3 regions of the Agrobacterium sp. DSM 25558 genome follow, and region 2 is predicted to be linked to each of the others. Evidence: riboswitches for the same ligand, from Rfam matches in the RefSeq annotation. Region 2 holds a riboswitch; each other region holds the start of a gene.
The links. A riboswitch is a leader RNA that binds a small molecule or an ion and turns the genes downstream of it on or off. The one in region 2 is predicted to bind thiamine pyrophosphate.
Positions count from the first base shown of each region.

Region 1 (6,271 bases), on a different contig from region 2:
GTGTGCAACGTCGCCGTTTTCGAGGTTCAGGCCCCATTTGGCTCCAAAAGCGTCCTGATGATAGTTGAAGCTCATGCAGGCGGTCTGATTGGTAGTGGATGTTACCGGAATCAGCAGCTCGAATTTCAGGTTCTGGTCGCGCTGGTTGTTGGCCAGCATCTTGCCAGCACGCCCGAAGAACGGATCGTTGGCGATATCGATCTTCACATCGAGACCGATCTTTTTCATCATGTCCACGCCGCGATCCATCCACAGCTGACGGAATTCCGTCACGTCGCTTTCGGTGCCCATGCACACATATTCGCGCATACGGAACAGTTGCTGGCGGGCTGGGTCCTTCGAAGGCTCATGGCGGAAGCAATAGGATTGAATGTCGTAAAGACCGCCGCCAGCGGGCAGGTTTCCGCGCTTGGCAATGGTTGGATACAGCGGGTAGCAGGCAGCAGGCGTCAGCACGATGTCGGTGATCTTCTGGTCTTTCGTCCAGTCCGTGCCTTCGTCCATGCTTTTGATCAGGCTGACATGATCCAGTTCGCAGCCGCAGAAGGAATGGACTGTGCCAGCAAGCTGCGGGAAGCTTTTCATATAGCCGCTTTTTTCGAAATAGGCGCGGTTGATGCCGGGCGGGAAGCGGATGGCTTCAGCCTTGTCTGGACCGCCGACCTTGTCGATCAAGCGCTCAAAGGCGACGATCACATCTTCGAACTGACCGCTGCGGCCATAAAGGCCATCCACGCCGGTATCGATCAGCAGGCCCTTTTCAAACAGGCGATCGAGAAAGGATGTTTGCATGTCCATGGTCTTATCCCGAAAGGCTGGTGTCCTGCTTCTGGACGAGCAGGAGATTGGCGGAGTTGCTGAGAATTCTGTCGTTGGAGATCATCAGTTGCGCGGAGTGGGCATCACGCAGATGCCGCCCTAAGCTGTAAGGCGTACCGTTTTTGTAACCCATGATGCCGCAGATCAGCATGGCATGATTGATGATCTCAAGAATAGTTTCCGACGAGCAAATCTTGACGTTGTTCATGGCAATGGCAAAACCCATCGACATCAGCTTGTCGGGATCGGACTTGGTGCCTTCATAGGCCTTGAGACCGGCGATGACGTTCGATTTTACAGTCTGCAGCTTGCTCGATACCTCTGCCAGACGGATGGCACCGGGTGGCGTTACGCCAGGGGATTTACGGGCGGCTGCACGAACGAAAGCTTGCGCCCGCAAAACCGCGTTGGAGGCAATGCCGTACCAGACGCCGCTCCACAAAAGATGTGATGTCGCCAGCATGGATTGTGCTGCGATTTCAGCGAAAGGCTTGGAGAATATCTGCTCGGAAGGTGCGTTTCCCTTGAACAGAAAGCCATCGGAACAGGTGCCGCGCATACCAAGCGTGTCCCATATATGGGTCCGCTCGAGTGTGTATTGATCCTTCAGAAAAACGGTCATGACCTGATCGGCCGGTGCCGCTGCTGCATTGGCACGCGAGGTAATGAGAATGGCATCGGCATGCGCGCCGTAAGAAATAACCGTGGCGTCTTTTTCCAAGGTGCAATCGGGGCCACTGACCTCAATGGCGCAGATGGAATTGCGCATGTTTCCGCCGATGCCGCCTTCGGTGGTGGCAGACGCCAAAAGCAGTTGTTCTGATGCCACGCGGCGCATGAAGGCAATATGCCATTCGCTGTCTTCGCCATGTTCCACAAGGCTGGATGCCTTGATGTGGTGCATGGCGAAAATCATCGCGGTTGCGGAGCAGGATTGGCCAAGAATACAGCAGAGATCGGCAATTTGCGCGATGCTTGCACTCTCGCCGCCAAGATGAACTGGCACTTGTATCCCCAAAAGCCGTTCAGACCGAAGCGCTTCAACGGCCTCTATCGGAAACCGTGCGGCAGTATCGACATCGTCGGCATGCCGTGCGGCAATCGACGCGACGCGAGAGGCGCGCGCGGTCAGCGTTGCATCAGGCGGGGCGACCGACAGATTCATCAGGCCGCCTCTTTGCCATCGAGAATAGTTTTGACCGTGTCTTCGATCGCCTTGATGCTGGCAAAAGACTTTCGGTTGAGCATGCTATCGGGAAACTCGATATCGAACGCATCTTCTATGCCGAGCATCAGTTGCACGGATGCAAAAGAAGAAAGTCCGGCTGCGTAAAGGTCAGCTTCATCTTCAATGGTATCGACCGGCACCGGGAGTTGGCCGAATTTCGACAGTATTTCACGAATAGTTGAATTCATTCTCAGTAGTCTCCCTTCACAGCGCGTCATCATAACGCATTCTTCGAGTTACGCTCCAAAAAATAACATTCAAATAAATGGATGGGTTAACTTAGCGTAACTTTCTGTTTTTCGACAGCCATCCACAGATGGCTTGACAAATTTCTGCGTCGGGTTTCTGATTGCAGCATTCACCAGGGGAGTTCCGGCAAGGGGCTGAGATACTGCTAGCGCGCGCAGTGACCCGTTGAACCTGATCCAGTTCATACTGGCGTAGGGACGGTGCAAACGCGGGAACAGCAGTTCGGCCTTGCCGAATGCGTCGCTATTCGTTCCCGTGGTTTTTCGTCTTCATGCTCGAACTGGGTCTCCACTGTTTTTGCTTTGGAGCCTCACGATGAACATTGCTGCTAAAAATCTCTCCCCTGTCGTTACCACAGGTCCGCTGCCCGCTTCGACCAAGGTTTACAAGCCCGGCATCATCCATCCACACATCCGCGTGCCCATGCGAGAAATCGCCGTACATCCCACCGCTGGCGAGCCACCTGTCATCGTGTATGATTCTTCCGGTCCCTATACTGACCCCACCCATGCCGTCAGCATCGACGGTGGTCTGCCGCGCTTGCGTCACGACTGGGTTGTCGCGCGCGGCGATGTGGAGGCTTACGACGGTCGTCACGTCAAACCGGAGGATAATGGTTTTGCCACAGGCGAACGCCTGACGCCTGAGTTTCCACTACGCCACCAGCCGCTGAAAGCGAAGGATGGCAAGGCGGTAACGCAGCTTGCCTATGCCCGCGCTGGCATCATCACGGCGGAAATGGAGTTCATTGCCATACGTGAAAACCTTGGCCGCGAGGCGATCAAGGAGAAGCTGATGCGCGATGGCGAAAGTTTTGGCGCGAATATTCCCGATTTCGTCACGCCGGAATTCGTGCGCCAGGAAGTGGCTGCGGGCAGGGCGATCATTCCCGCCAACATCAACCACCCCGAGGCCGAGCCGATGATCATCGGTCGCAATTTCCTCGTCAAGATCAACGCCAATATCGGCAACTCGGCCGTTACCTCCTCCATGGCGGATGAGGTCGACAAGATGGTCTGGGCTATCCGCTGGGGTGGCGATACGGTCATGGACCTGTCCACCGGCCGCAACATTCACAATATCCGCGAATGGATCATCCGCAACTCGCCTGTGCCGATTGGAACCGTTCCGCTTTATCAGGCGCTGGAAAAGGTCAACGGCATTGCCGAAGACCTGACCTGGGAGGTGTTCCGCGACACGCTGATCGAGCAGGCCGAACAGGGCGTGGATTACTTCACCATTCATGCCGGTGTGCGGCTGCATTACATCCCGCTCACCGTCAATCGCGTCACCGGCATTGTGTCGCGTGGCGGGTCGATCATGGCCAAGTGGTGTCTGCATCACCACAAGGAATCTTTCCTTTACGAGCATTTCGAGGAAATCTGCGACATTTGCCGGGCCTATGACGTGTCGTTTTCACTGGGTGACGGTCTGCGCCCGGGCTCGATTGCTGATGCCAATGATGCGGCGCAATTTGCCGAGTTGGAAACGCTGGGTGAGCTGACGCAGATCGCCTGGGCGAAAGATTGTCAGGTCATGATTGAAGGCCCCGGTCATGTGCCGATGCACAAGATCAAGGAAAACATGGACAAGCAGCTGAAGGTCTGCGGCGAAGCGCCCTTCTATACGCTGGGGCCGCTGACCACGGATATCGCGCCCGGCTACGACCACATCACGTCAGGCATCGGTGCGGCGATGATCGGCTGGTTCGGCACGGCTATGCTTTGCTACGTCACGCCGAAGGAGCATCTCGGTCTGCCGGATCGTAATGACGTGAAGGTCGGTGTCATCACCTACAAGATCGCAGCCCACGCGGCAGATCTGGCCAAGGGGCATCCGGCAGCGCAGATCCGTGACAATGCGCTGTCGCGCGCCCGTTTCGAGTTTCGCTGGGAAGATCAGTTCAACTTGTCGCTCGACCCGGAAACGGCCCGGTCTTTCCATGATGAGACTTTGCCGAAGGAGGCGCATAAGGTTGCGCATTTCTGCTCCATGTGTGGGCCGAAATTCTGCTCGATGCGTATTTCGCATGACATCCGCGCCGAGGCGCAGAAGGAAGGTCTGGAGGCCATGGCGCAGAAATTCCAGCAGGGTGGTGATCTCTATATGCCATTGGAAAAACCGGTGGCAGGGGAATGAGATGCGTATTCTCGTCAATGGAGCAGGCGTTGCCGGATTGACGGCTGCGCTGGAGCTTGCCCGACATGGAATGGAGATCGCAGTTTGCGATCTCGCCGAGCAGCCAGGGCGCGGTGCGTCCTGGTACGCGGGCGGCATGCTGGCACCCTGGTGTGAACGCGAAAGTGCTGAGGAAGCCGTGTTAACGCTCGGCGAATCGGCGCTCGACTGGTGGGAGGAGGCGACGCCGGGGCTGGTGAAGCGAAACGGCACGCTGGTCGTGGCTTCGGTACGGGACAAGGCAGAGCTTGCACGCTTTGCCTCCCGCACATCAGGCTATCGTTGGGTGGATGGGGACGAGATTGCGGCGCTTGAGCCAGACCTCGCCGGGCGTTTTCGTAGTGGGTTGTTCTTTGAAAGCGAGGGGCATCTCGACCCGCGTCTGGCGCTCTCGGCACTGTACGAACGCCTTGTTTCGATAGGTGTTGGCTTCCACTTCGGCGGCGAAGCGATGGATGAGAGTGCATTCGATCACGTGGTCGATTGCACCGGCGCGGCACAGACCGGCAAGCTTGCGGGACTTCGCGGCGTGCGCGGTGAAATGCTTTATCTCTCTTCCTATGAGGTGAAGCTGTCACGCCCCGTGCGGCTGCTTCATCCGCGCATTCCGCTCTACATTGTGCCGCGCGAGGCAGGGCGCTTTATGGTCGGCGCGACGATGATCGAAACGGATGAGGCGGGACCGATCACCGCCCGTTCGATGATGGAATTGCTGAATGCGGCTTACGCGCTACACCCCGCTTTTGGTGAGGCGCAGATCATTGAGACGGGCACCGGTATCCGCCCGGCCTTTGCCGACAATCTTCCAGCGATCAGAGAAGGGCGAGGAACGCTGTTCATCAACGGTGCCCATCGGCACGGCTTTCTACTGTCGCCAGCCATGGCGCGGCAGGCCACCGATATTATGATGTCAAAGGAGGTTTCCCATGAAAATTCTCGTCAACGGGCAAGAGCATGACCTTGCTACCGACAGACTTTCACACCTGCTGACCGCGCTGGATTACGAAGGCGACTGGCTGGCCACGGCAGTCAATGGCGATCTCGTCCATGCGCAGGATCGCGATGATTTTCGGTTGAAGGAATTCGATAGGATCGAAGTTCTTTCACCCATGCAGGGAGGATAGGCGATGTTGACACTTTATGGACGTGAGGTTGGGTCGCGGCTGCTGCTCGGGACTGCGCGGTATCCATCTCCTGCCGTTCTTGCGGATGCGGTGCGCGCCAGCAAGACGGATATCTTGACGATTTCTCTGCGGCGGGAAACGGCGGGTGGCAAGCAGGGTGGGCAGTTTTTCGAGATGATTCGGGAGTTGGACCGAAGCATTCTGCCTAACACAGCCGGTTGCCACACCGCCAAGGAAGCCGTGTTGACGGCCAAGATGGCGCGGGAGGTGTTTAGGACTAACTGGATCAAGCTGGAGGTGATCGGAAATCATGATACGCTTCAGCCGGATGTCTTTGCGCTGGTGGAGGCGGCCCGCATTCTGAGCGACGACGGTTTCGAGGTGTTTCCCTACACGACCGATGATCTGGTGGTGGCGGAAAAACTTGTGGATGCCGGTTGCAAGGTGCTGATGCCCTGGTGCGCACCGATTGGTAGCGCCATGGGTCCGCTGAACATTACTGCTCTGCGCTCCATGCGCGCGCATTTTCCTGAGGTGCCGATGATTGTCGATGCCGGTCTCGGACGGCCATCCCATGCGGCGACCGTCATGGAGTTGGGCTACGACGCCGTGCTGCTCAACACGGCGGTGGCGGGTGCGGGAAATCCGGTCATCATGGCGGGTGCCTTTGCGA
Region 1 is NZ_FMUD01000005.1:18,292-24,562, reverse strand. It holds gene DSM25558_RS06120 (amino acid--[acyl-carrier-protein] ligase) at 1-798, opposite strand, end outside; gene DSM25558_RS06115 (acyl-CoA dehydrogenase family protein) at 803-1,984, opposite strand; gene DSM25558_RS06110 (acyl carrier protein) at 1,984-2,235, opposite strand; TPP riboswitch at 2,401-2,512, shown strand; gene thiC (phosphomethylpyrimidine synthase ThiC) at 2,612-4,435, shown strand; gene thiO (glycine oxidase ThiO) at 4,437-5,432, shown strand; gene thiS (sulfur carrier protein ThiS) at 5,401-5,598, shown strand; gene DSM25558_RS06090 (thiazole synthase) at 5,602-6,271, shown strand, end outside.
Region 1: linked by a shared signal. The riboswitch ahead of thiC (phosphomethylpyrimidine synthase ThiC) and the one ahead of DSM25558_RS07790 (hydroxyethylthiazole kinase) in region 2 are both predicted to bind thiamine pyrophosphate.

Region 2 (6,271 bases):
GTATCTGCATCTTCGGCAATGTCTTCCAGAGATTGATCCGGTCCTATCAATTCAACGAGGCTGCCATGGGTTAAGGTTCCCTCCGGCAGTGCCGAAATATCCAGGCTGATGCTGTCCATGGAAACGCGCCCGGCAATGGGCAGGCGCACGCCGTTGAAATAGGCCGCGCCCCGGCCGCTCAGCGAACGCGGAAGGCCATCCGCATAGCCTGCAGCAATGGTGGCAAGGCGCGTTTCACCCGTCGTGCGTAAAGACCCGCCATAACCGACGAGCGTATCTGCAGGTACGGTCCGGGTTTGCACGACGGCCACATCCAGCCGCACCACTGGCTTCATGGGGTTGGGGCGCGCAGAGGAGGGCGCACCGCCATAAAGCGCGATGCCCGGCCGCATCACGGCATTATGATAGTCCGCGCCCAGAAAGATGCCGCCTGAATTGGCCAAACAGACCGGCGCCTCTGGAAACATTGCCGACGCCTTGCGCAGGACGGCAAGTTGCGCACCGTTGGCGATGTGTTCAGGCTCATCCGCGCAGGCCAGATGGCTCATGACGAAAGTGATCGCAATGCCGTCCAGCAAGTGAGGCGAGGTCTTCAGCGTCGCAAGTTCGGACGACGCCATGCCCAGCCGCGACATGCCGGTATCGAACTGGAGTGCTGCCGGCAGCGTCTTGCACAGCGTCGCCGCATAGGCCGACCATTGCGCAAGTTGCTCCAGAGAATTGATGACCGGCGTTATGTTCATCGCCGCGCAGGATGTCTCGTTACCGGGCTGAAGGCCGTTGAGCACGAAAATTTCCGCATCACCAGCAATGCGAAGGCGCAGCGCTATGGCCTCATCGATATGGGCGACGAAGAAATGACGGCAACCGGCATTGTAGAGAACGGGTGCGACCATATCCGCACCAAGACCATAGGCATTGGCCTTGACCACGGCGCTGGTCACGGAGTTCGAGGCCATGGCCCGCAGCATCAGGTAATTGTCGCGAAGTGCGCCAAGGTCTATTGTCAGATAACCGCTGGCACCACCACTCGCCTTCTGGCGATTGATCGTCATGTCCATCGTCGTTCCCTTATTATTTTCCAACAGACTATTGCAACGATCATCGAATTTTCGCAGTTTGAGGCGTGGATAATTCGAAGATTGGCGATCGAACGCAATTTTCGACGGCGAAACGGAATGATTTTATGTCAGCTTTGGACGCTACCGATCGTCACATCATTCGCGTGCTTCGGCTCAACGCCCGCATCAGCAATGCAAAGCTGGCAGCGGAGGTCGGTTTGTCGCCCTCGGCATGTTTGCGGCGGGTGGATATTTTGGAGCGAGAAGGGGTCATTCGCGGCTACACGGCGCTGACGGGAAGTGCAGCGGGCGGCGAGGTCATCTCAGTCATCGTGCAGATCACGCTCGATCGCCAGACTGAGGATTTTCTCAATCGCTTCGAACATGCTGTCAGACGTTATCCAGAAATTCGCGAGTGCTACCTGATGACCGGTGGCTCCGATTATTTCCTGCGAGTGGAAGTGGAAAGTGCAGGCGATTTTGAGCGCGTTCACAAGGACATACTCTCGAAACTACCCGGCGTTTCGCGCATTCATTCCAGCTTCGCCATCCGCAACGCACTGGCAAGCCCGAAGCCAAGGAACTGAGCGTCAGGCATTCCACCAGCGGTAAAAATGGTGCACAGGTCCGTGACCATGGCCGACATGCAGTTCTCTCCCCGCTGCCAGTGCACCCTGAAGAAACTCCTTCGCCAGCCCAATCGCATCAGCCAGAGAGTATCCAAGCGCCAGATTTGCGGTAATGGCCGATGCCAATGTGCAGCCGGTGCCGTGGTCATTGCGGGTGTCTATGCGCTGCATGGAAAACTCATGCATTCCATCACTGTCCAGCAAAAGATCGACACTTTCCGACCCGCCGCCATGCCCACCCTTTATCAGAACAGCGCGAACGCCGGTTTTCAATATCGCTTCGGCCTGGCGGATCACTTCTGACCCGTTCGTCGCGATGGGTCGCCCACTCAGAAGCGCTGCCTCCGGCAGGTTTGGGGTAGCGAGCAGCGCCAGCGGCAGCAAAGCGCTGCGTAGAGTTTCTATGGCATCTTCCTGCAACAGGCGGTCGCCGGATGTCGCCACCATCACCGGGTCCATGACAATAGGATTGCCAACCTCAAGCAGCTTTGCAGCGATCGTTTCGATGGTCTCGATGCGCGAAACCATGCCGATCTTGACCGCGCTGACATCAAGATCGGACAAAACCGCGTCCATCTGGGCGGCAATCATGTCGGTTGATATGTTTTCGACAGCAGTTACACCTCGGGTATTCTGAGCTGTGATAGCGGTAATGACGCTTGCGCCATAAACACCCAGCGCCGAAAAGGTCTTCAGATCGGCCTGTATGCCCGCGCCGCCGCCACTGTCGGACCCGGCAATTGTCAATGCTATGGCCGTCATCCGCGTGCCTCCAGCGCGAGGTCCACTTGGCGTCGGAAGTCCCCTGTTGCCGCCGCAATATCGACGGCGCGGAACAGAGCGGAAATCAGTGCCACACCATCCGCACCCGAATTTATAACGGGTTCGACCCTCTCCAGCGTGATGCCCGCAATAGCGCCGACGGGCATCTGCGGGCGAGCGTTGCGAAGATAGTTTCTCAGTTCGCGAAGGCCCTCCAATCCTACCGGCGCATCCGGATTGACCTTGGAGACCGTATCGAAAACACCGCCGATGCAGGCATAGTCTGCCTGTGCTTCAGCGACACGCTGGGCGTCAGTCATATTCTTGACGGTCAGGCCGATGATTGCATCACGCCCCAGTAGGCGTCTGGCCGTTTCGGCGTCCATATCGTCCGCACCCAGATGAACGCCATCTGCTCCGGAAGCCAGCGCAACATCGACACGGTCGTTGATGACAAGGGGAACGCCCGTTGCCTTCAGTGCTTCCACCATCAGCCGCGCCTGCTCGATCATATCTCGGGTAGAGGCGTGCTTGTCGCGATACTGGATGATCGTAGCGCCATGCCGTGCCGCAACGGCTGCCAGTTCCGGCAATGGCGCAATATCGGCAAGCGACGCATCCACCAAAGCGTTCAGTCTGTAATCAATTTTCATCGTGCTCAATCCTCGCAAGGGAAAGAATGTCGTTGCCGTCGATAGCGTCCAGCGCATCCAGAAAGGTCGCCTCGAATGTACCAGGACCGCGTGCCTGCGTTGCCGCAAGTTCTGCCGATACGCCGGTTACCGTCAGTGCTGCTGCTGCCGCGAGCAACGGGTCTGATTCCACTGCCATGAAAGCGGCGATGACCCCGCCGGAAAGGCATCCGGTGCCGGTGACCTTCGCCATCCATGGGTGGCCATTGGCGATCTTTGCGCTTCTGGCCCCACCGCGAAGCAAATCCTGCGGGCCGGTCTGGATGCTCAGTGCATTGCCAACATCACCGATGACAGCCATTTCCGCCGCGTTTCCCCGAACGATGGTCGGGTGAAGGGTGATGAGTTCATGGACGAAATCCAGCCGAGATGGCGAGTAATCGCAATGCACGGGGTCGACGATCCAGGGTTTGCCTTTGTCGTTCGCCACGTCCAGCGCCATGCGAATGACCTTGCGGCGTGCGGCATCTAGCGTGCCGAGGTTGATTGTCAGAGCATCTGCCTTGGAAACGAAGCTTTCGATTTCTTCTTCTGAAGATGTCATGGATGGAATTCCGCCAACGGCGGTTATGCCATCGGCAGTAAATTTCTGAACGACGGTGTTCATCAGACAATGAACCCGCGGTCGCTGTTGCCGCACCCGCGCCAGAAGCTCTGTTGCGGTTTGTGCTGTGGGAAAACTCGACATGGGTCATTGAACTCCAGATATACAATCACGGAGACCCAGGTTCAGCGCGGAAAAGAAAAGCATGGCCAGTGGCGACTGTTCCGTTCCTACGCCGGCATGACCCGGATCAGGTTCAAGGGTCCGGCTCAGCGCCATCTCAGCATCGTACGATGCTCCCCTCGGAATGTCTGGAAGGTGTCGTGTTTTAGTTGTGCTGTCAATGACATTCAGGAAGACGCAGGCCGACAAACCGCGTCTTCCTAAAATGTGATCAGGTAATTTGGACGAGCACTTTTTCGCGCACCGACTTCAGCGCAGCATCCGCCAGCTTCAGCGCAACCAGGCCGTCCTGGGCGGAAGGCGAGGGGGCGACGTCGTTTTCGATGGCATCAATGAAGGCGGTGATTTCCGCTGCATAAGCCGCCGTATATCGCGTCATGAAGAAGTCGTGCAGGGGTGGGCGGGTATAGCCGTCCTTGGTGGCGATTTCGATAGACACCGGGCGCTGGTTTTCGGCAGCAACTGAGCCAAGCGAGCCGTGAACCTCGATGCGCTGGTCGTAGCCATAGGTAGCGCGGCGCGAGTTGGAGATAATCGCCTGACGTCCGCTTTCAGTGGTCAGGATGATGCTGGCACTGTCGTAATCGCCCAGTTCCCCGATTTTCGGATCGACCAGAACGGAGCCTGTGGCGAAGACGCTGACAATCTCTTCGCCCAGCAGAAAGCGGGCAATGTCGAAATCGTGGATGGTCATGTCGCGGAAAATGCCGCCGGATACTTTGATATATTCCGGTGGCGGTGCACCCGGATCGCGGCTGGTGATGGTCACCATCTCGACCTTGCCGATCTGTCCGTCATCGATGGCCTTGCGCACGGCGCGGAAATGCGGATCGAAACGACGGTTGAAGCCGAGCATGATCTTTGCGCCGGTTTCTTTGACTACGTCGATGCAGGCTTGCGCACGCGCGACATCGAGATCGATCGGCTTTTCGCAGAAGATTGCTTTGCCCGCACGCGCAAAACGCTCGATCAGATCGGCGTGGGTGTTGGTGGGCGTGCAGATGATGACGGCATCGATGTCGGCGTTTTCGAGCACGGCATCTATGGTGCTGATTGCGCAGCCGGTTTCGTCTGCAATTGCCTGTGCGGCATCGGGAAACGCATCGACCACCGCAACCAGTTTGGCACGTTTGTCGGATGCAATCGCCTTGGCGTGTACTTTTCCGATGCGCCCAGCGCCCAGCAAAGCCAATCTCGTAACCATCGTTTCCTCCCGATATGGTTATCCCGGTCCGTGGAACGTTGATGCGAACTGCGGACCATTTTGGAATATATGTTCCATCTTGCTAGAGCGCCACTTCATGCCTGTCAAGACGTGCCTGACGTCTGGAATGCCTTGGATTGAGAAAGCGCTTACTCTGCGTCCTGCGCTGCAAGCTGGGGTTTCCGCCCCTCGAACAGGCGCGAGCGTGAGCCGTGAAGATGCTGGCGCATCAGCCGCCTTGCGAGATCGCAATCGCGATCGCGAATAGCCTCGAAAATCGCAGCATGTTCATCATAGACATGCTGGAGGCCTAAAATGGAATTTTTAAGCGAAAGACCGTGGAATTGCATTCCAACAGCAATATGGTCCTTCAACGCTTCCATGGCGGTCGAGAAATAGGTGTTGCCGGATGCGTTGGCGATGGCGAGGTGGAACTGGAAGTCTGCATCTTCCCGGTGGCGCTGCCGGTTCGTTGCCTCTTTGAGGGAGGCGAGAGCTCGGCTGATCAGTAGAAGTTCCGCATCGCCATAACGCTCCGCGGCGCAGGCGGCGGCCTCCGGCTCCACCGTCATGCGGAATTCATAACAGTTCTGGAGGTCGGCAATGTTTTCGAGAGGGCTGAAACCGAGCGCTTGTTTAACGCCAATGCTGCGAACAAAACTGCCCGCACCCTGGCGGGAATAGACGAGGCCCTTGTCACGCAATTTCTTCAGCGCATCGCGCACGATGGGTCGCGATACCTCGAATTCGGCGGCAAGGTCATGCTCGGTCGGCAGACGCTCGTCATTTTTGTATGCACCGGATTTTATGGCGTGTTGCAGCCGCTCGTACACGACATCACTCAAACTTTTGCGATGAGAAACCTGTTCTATCGCCCCCATGTTTCCGCCTCTCCACCTGTGACAGTCACGGCCAGTCGAAGAAGTGTATCCTCCGTGCCGAAGCCGCCTGATTTGGTAATGTAGAAGGTGCCGTCGAATTCAGCAACGGGGAGGCCCGGCAAAGCCTCGCCTGCTAAGCCCAGCATGTGGATGCCCCGCTGGTCGAAATAGGCTTCTGCCGTTGCGCCGCCGGAAAGCAGGATCGTATCTCCGGGCTGAGAGAATTTCGCGACGCTTGCAGCCAGCGCGCCAGCGACCTGCAAGGGGCTGGCTTCGGTTTCGGACGGCGTAGCCTGAATGAGCGTGATCGTATGA
Region 2 is NZ_FMUD01000006.1:196,265-202,535, forward strand. It holds gene alr (alanine racemase) at 1-1,061, opposite strand, end outside; gene DSM25558_RS07775 (Lrp/AsnC family transcriptional regulator) at 1,187-1,648, shown strand; gene thiD (bifunctional hydroxymethylpyrimidine kinase/phosphomethylpyrimidine kinase) at 1,652-2,452, opposite strand; gene thiE (thiamine phosphate synthase) at 2,449-3,105, opposite strand; gene DSM25558_RS07790 (hydroxyethylthiazole kinase) at 3,095-3,832, opposite strand; TPP riboswitch at 3,899-4,001, opposite strand; gene iolG (inositol 2-dehydrogenase) at 4,083-5,075, opposite strand; gene DSM25558_RS07800 (FadR/GntR family transcriptional regulator) at 5,225-5,956, opposite strand; gene DSM25558_RS07805 (four-carbon acid sugar kinase family protein) at 5,944-6,271, opposite strand, start outside.

Region 3 (6,271 bases), on a different contig from region 2:
CCGCGTAACATATCTGCTGGAACATCTTGGGCTGACGGGGCAAGAGCATCCGTCCAGTCTTTCGGGTGGTGAGGCGCGCCGCGCCGCACTCGTGCGCGTCATGGCACCCGAACCCGATATTCTGATGCTGGACGAGCCGACCAACCATCTGGATCTGCCCACCATCGAATGGCTGGAAGGTGAATTGCAGCAGACGCGCAGTGCGCTGGTGCTGATTTCGCATGACCGTCGCTTTCTTGAGAAGGTATCCACTGCCACTGTCTGGCTGGATCGCGGCCAGGCGCGTCGTCTCAGCCGTGGTTTCGGCCATTTCGAAGAATGGCGCGACAAGGTGCTGGAAGAGGAAGAGCTGGAACAGCACAAGCTCGGCAAGGCCATCGAGCGCGAAGAACACTGGATGCGCTATGGCGTGACTGCTCGCCGCAAGCGCAACATGCGCCGCGTGGGTGAACTTCAGGCGATGCGCGCCGACTACCGTGGCCACAAGGGGCCGACGGGGAGCGTGCAGGCGACAGCGGCTGAGGGCCGTGAGTCCGGCAAGCTCGTCATTGAAGCGGACCAGATTACCAAGGCTTATGGCGACCGTACCATCGTCGCGCCGTTTTCACTGCGTGTTCATCGCGGTGATTGCATCGGTTTTGTTGGCCCGAACGGTGCCGGCAAGACGACGCTTTTGAAAATGCTGACAGGTCAGCTGAAGCCAGATAGCGGGTGGGTCAAACTCGGCACCAATCTGGAAGTGGCGACGCTGGACCAGAAGCGTGAGGATTTGAACCCGAACGATACGCTCGCACATTATCTGACCGACGGGCGCGGTGAAAACCTTCTGGTCAATGGCGAGCTGAAACATGTGACCGGCTATATGAAGGACTTTCTGTTCCAGCCGGAGCAGGCCCGCACGCCTATCCGCAATCTCTCCGGTGGGGAACGTGCACGCCTGATGCTGGCGCGCATTCTGGCTCGCCCGACGAACCTTCTGATCCTCGATGAGCCGACCAACGATCTCGACATCGAGACGCTCGATCTGTTGCAGGAAATCGTCTCCGGCTTTTCCGGTACCGTTATTCTCGTCAGCCATGACCGTGACTTTCTCGACCGGACCGTCACCTCCACCATTGCACCCGTAAACCCGGATGCACCGGATGGTCGCTGGATAGAATATGCTGGCGGTTATTCGGACATGATGGCGCAGCGCAAAGGTGCCTCGGACGAAAAGAAGAAGGCCGAAAAGCAGGAAAAGGCAAAGTCTGCTTCGAATGCGGGTGGCGAACCGGCCAAAACCAAGGGCAAGATGTCCTTCAAACAGAAATTCGCGCTCGAAAATCTGCCTAAGGAAATGGAAAAGACCCAGTTGGAGATCGCCCAGCGTGAGGAGCGCATGGCCGACCCTAATCTCTTTGCCAAAAACCCTGAGATTTTCAGCAAACTGGCCGATGAGATGTCGAAATTGCGGCAGAAGCTCGAGACCATGGAAGAAGAATGGCTGGAGCTGGAAATGCTGCGCGAGGAGCTCGAAAACTAAAGCGGATGGCTTCAACGCCATCTTGCTAATTGATGGATCACCGATTACATCTTTGCCTAGATCTAACGGGGTGCTTTGTCCTATCCGGGACAAGGCTGAGAGGCTTAGCCAACCCGAAGAACCTGATCCGGTTAACACCGGCGGAGGGATTAGACGGCTTCCATTCAGACGCCTGTTCCCCGTTGCCCATTTCGAGGAGGTGCTCTTGATGTATCGTCGTTTTTTCCTTCATTCGCTTGTCGTTGCGTCCGTTTTGCTGCCCGCTATTGCTGTGGCGCAAGATAAAAAGACGCTGACGGTCTATACCTACGAAAGCTTCGTTTCCGAGTGGGGTCCCGGCCCCAAGGTCAAGGCCGCTTTTGAAGAGACGTGCAACTGCACCGTCAATTTCGTGGGCGTTGCCGATGGTGTCGCGCTGTTGAACCGGCTGAAACTGGAAGGCCCCGGCTCCAAGGCGGATGTTGTAGTCGGCCTCGATACCAATCTCATTGCCGAATCCAAGCAGACGGGTCTTTTCGAGGCGTCGGGCGTCGATCCGTCCGCAGCCAAGGTGCCGGGTGACTTCAAGGATGACGTTTTCGTGCCCTATGATTACGGCCACTTCGCCGTTGTTTACGACACGCAGACGCTGAAAAACCCACCCAAGAGCCTCAAGGAGCTGGTCGAGGGCGATCCGTCGCAGAAAATTGCGATCCAGGATCCGCGCACCTCGACGCCGGGTCTCGGATTGCTGCTGTGGGTAAAATCCGTCTATGGCGACAAGGCACCGGAGGCCTGGGCAAAACTGAAAAACCGCGTGTTGACTGTCACGCCCGGCTGGTCGGAATCCTACGGTCTGTTCACCAAGGGCGAAGTGCCGATGGTGCTGTCCTACACCACCTCGCCTGCCTATCACATGGTCGCGGAAAAGACCGATCGCTATCAGGCGGCCAGCTTCGAAGAGGGTCATTATATCCAGATCGAAGTGGCCGGTATCTTGAAGAATGCGCCGGAAAAGGAACTGGCAAAGCAGTTTCTCGCCTTCATGCTGACCACGGGTTTTCAAGACGCCATTCCAGAAAACAACTGGATGATGCCGGTGGCCGCAACGTCTGCGCCCCTGCCGGATGCGTTCTCCAAGCTGGTGCAACCCACAAAGACATTTCTGATGGACCCGGAAGTGGTGGCCAAGAACCGCAAGGCGTGGATCGACGAATGGCTTACGGCCATGAGCGTGAAGTAATCATCCGCCATGATACAGAGTCGCGACAGTCGCAGGTTTATCTATAGCGGGGCGGTGGCATTTGCCGCGGTTCTGCTGTTCATGGGCCTCGCTGTTGCGGCCTTGCTGTCTTTCGATGCGGGGGCGTCATCGGCGGCGTTTTTTGATCCCTATACGCTGCGCATCCTGCGTTTCACGCTGTTGCAGGCAAGTCTTTCCACGCTGATCTCGATTGGTCTCGGGCTGCCGGTGGCGCTGGCCCTTGCCCGCCAGCGCGATTTCCCCGGCCGCATCTGGATCATCAGGCTGATGGCGGTGCCGATGGGCCTGCCGGTTATCGTGGGCGCGCTGGGCCTTATCGCGATCTGGGGCAGACAGGGTGTGTTCAACGCCGCCCTGTTGGCTTTGGGGGCAGACCAGCCCTTCAGCATCTATGGTTTGTCCGGTATCCTCATTGCCCATGTTTTCTTTAACCTGCCGCTGGCCGTAAGGTTCTTTCTGGCAGGTCTGGAGCGGGTGCCGGACGAATATTGGCGCGTGGGCGCAAGCCTTGGTTTTGGACCCGTCTCCACGTTTCGGTTCATCGAATGGCCAGCGGTCGCAAAGCTCGTTCCGGGCGTTGCGGGGCTGATCTTCATGCTTTGCGTCACCAGTTTTACCCTCGTTCTGCTGCTGGGCGGCGGACCGTCGGCGACGACGATCGAGGTCGCGATCTATCAGGCTTTGCGATTCGATTTCGACCCGCCACGGGCTATCGCGTTATCGCTTTTGCAGATCGGAATGACAGGAATTCTGTTGGCTTTGCTGGCGCTGTTGCCATCCACGGATGCGGAGCCCTCGACGCAGGGCCGAGGGGTTCGTCGTTTCGATGGATCAAGCATTCCATCACGACTGTGGGATGGGGTTATTATCTGCCTGGCATTGCTGTTGGTCGGTCTGCCATTGGTGGCGGTGGCATCATCCGGGCTGTCGGCGGATCTTCCACGCCTTCTGACGGCGGGTTCTTTCTGGAGGGCCTTCGGCACGAGCATGATGGTCGCCGTCCTCTCTGCCTCACTTGCCCTTGTGGTCTCCGTTGCCATCATCCGTGCACGGCAGGCCGTAGCTGCTCGAAGATATACGGGCTGGCTGTTGAACGCTTTTTCGACAGTGCTGGGGTCCGGCTCGTCACTCGTGCTTCTCGTCCCACCGGTGGTGCTGGGAAGCGGATGGTTTTTGCTGCTGCGTCCTTTCGGTGATGTTGCTGTCTTCGCACCGGCGCTGGTCGCTTTTATCAATATGCTGATGGCGCTGCCGTTTGTGATGCGTGTTCTCGAGCCTGCGTTTTCGACCCATCAGGCCCGCACCGGTCGACTGATTGCAAGCCTTGGCATATCAGGCTTTTCCCGGCTTCGGCTTATCGACTGGCCGGTTCTATGGGCTCCGATCACGATGGCATTCTCCTTCGCCATGGCGCTTTCATTGGGTGATCTGGGAGCCGTGGCGCTGTTCGGCTCCGAAAATTTTGTTACCCTGCCATGGCTGGTTTACAGCAATATGGGCAGCTACCGGACCAATGATGCGGCAGGCTATGCCTTCATTCTGGGCGTTATTTGCCTCGTTCTTGCGGCAGGCGGGGTGTCACGGCAGGCCATAACAGCAAAGGCAACCGCATGAGTGCTCAAGATTGCGGTGTCAGCCTCGACAATGTCACCCTGAAACTGGGTCAACAGGATTTTGCGCTGAATTGCGCGTTTGAACCGGGTAAGGTCACCGCTGTCGTCGGACCGTCCGGCTCCGGAAAATCGACGCTTCTCAATCTCGTTGCAGGCTTCGAAGCACCGGATGCAGGGCGTGTGCTGATCGATGGGCGGGATGTGAGCGGCCTTGACCCCTCGGAGCGTCCGGTTTCGCTTATCTTTCAGGACAACAACCTCTTTTCGCATCTGGATATTTTCACCAATGTTGGCCTCGGGGTCAGCCCCTCGCTGAAACTCACCGCTGACGACAAGACGGCCATCAGCCACGCGCTTGCGCGGGTTGGTCTTGGCGGTTTTGAAAAACGCCTGCCTTCCACCCTGTCCGGTGGCGAGCGACAGAGGGCGGCGCTGGCCAGAGCGCTGGTGCGCCAACGGGCGGTGATGCTGTTGGATGAACCGTTTGCGGCGCTTGATCCCGGCTTGCGTTCCGGCATGTCCACTCTTTTGAAAGAGCTGCATGATGACATGAAGAACACGGTTCTTCTTGTAACCCATCACCCGGACGATATCCGTCGATTGGCGCACGACGTCATTTTTCTTTCGAATGGCCATGTGGTTTATAAAGGCAAAGTCGAAGACTTCTTTGCGGCAACGCATGTTGAAGAGATCAGAACCTTTCTTGCACTTTAAGACAGGTTTGGATGCCGGGTTGGCCCGGTCGCGTCACAATTTGGACGCGGGGGACTGTCAAGCCTTGCGAAATCACACAGGCGATGCGCCATTTTTGCACTTGCGGATTTATAACAACTGCTTGAAAACTATAAGAACAATCCTTCTGGCGTAATATTGCCGTGTTACGGATCGTTTTCGGTGTTGGCGCATTCACATGCCCCTAGGGGTAATAGAGTATTCTGGTCTGCAATTGACGGATGATCAGGAACGTTTGGAGCAGACAGGCAGAATGATGACGTGTGTGAAGGCTCCGCAGAGCCACACCTCCGGTCAGAATGTATGGCAGAGGGGCAAGTCGGTTAGGCGCATTCTGACGCTGGCAACCGCTGGCCTCATTTTGTCGTCGTGCCAGTCGCTGTTCAGCCCGTCCTACCAATCGAGCCTGAAGCCTTCGGACAATCCGCAGACCGTTGAGGAAGTGCAGAAAAACGATCCACGCGCGCAGATGGGCGCGCGCGAGCATCCACGCATTGTCGCCAGCTATGGCGGTGAATATCATGACGACAAGACCGAACGCCTGGTAGCACGAATTGCTGGCGCGTTGACGGCGGTGTCTGAAAACCCGCAGCAGTCCTACCGCATAACGATCCTTAACTCACCCGCCATCAACGCCTTTGCCTTGCCGGGCGGATATCTCTATGTGACCCGTGGTTTGCTGGCGCTGGCTAACGACGCGTCGGAAGTTGCGGCGGTTCTGTCGCATGAAATGGGCCATGTCACCGCCAATCACGGTATCGAGCGGCAGCGTCGCGAAGAGGCGGAAGTCATAGCCAGCCGTGTCGTTGCAGAAGTGCTATCGAGCGATCTGGCTGGAAAACAGGCTTTGGCGCGCGGCAAGCTGCGCCTGGCTGCGTTTTCTCGCCAACAGGAATTGCAGGCCGATGTCATCGGTGTGCGAATGTTGGGTGAAGCGGGATATGACCCATATGCATCGCCGCGCTTCCTTGATTCCATGGCGGCCTATGCGCGTTTCACCTCTGCCGACCCTGACAGTGACCAGAGCCTCGACTTCCTATCCAGCCACCCCAATACGCCGCAGCGCATCGAGCTGGCCAAGCGGCATGCCCGCGCCTTCGGTCAGGAAGGGCAGGTCGGAGACAAGGGGCGCGAATGGTTCCTCAATGGCATTGATGGCCT
Region 3 is NZ_FMUD01000005.1:139,057-145,327, reverse strand. It holds gene DSM25558_RS06635 (ABC-F family ATP-binding cassette domain-containing protein) at 1-1,522, shown strand, start outside; TPP riboswitch at 1,579-1,688, shown strand; gene thiB (thiamine ABC transporter substrate binding subunit) at 1,731-2,744, shown strand; gene thiP (thiamine/thiamine pyrophosphate ABC transporter permease ThiP) at 2,754-4,379, shown strand; gene DSM25558_RS06620 (thiamine ABC transporter ATP-binding protein) at 4,376-5,092, shown strand; gene DSM25558_RS06615 (M48 family metalloprotease) at 5,289-6,271, shown strand, end outside.
Region 3: linked by a shared signal. The riboswitch ahead of thiB (thiamine ABC transporter substrate binding subunit) and the one ahead of DSM25558_RS07790 (hydroxyethylthiazole kinase) in region 2 are both predicted to bind thiamine pyrophosphate.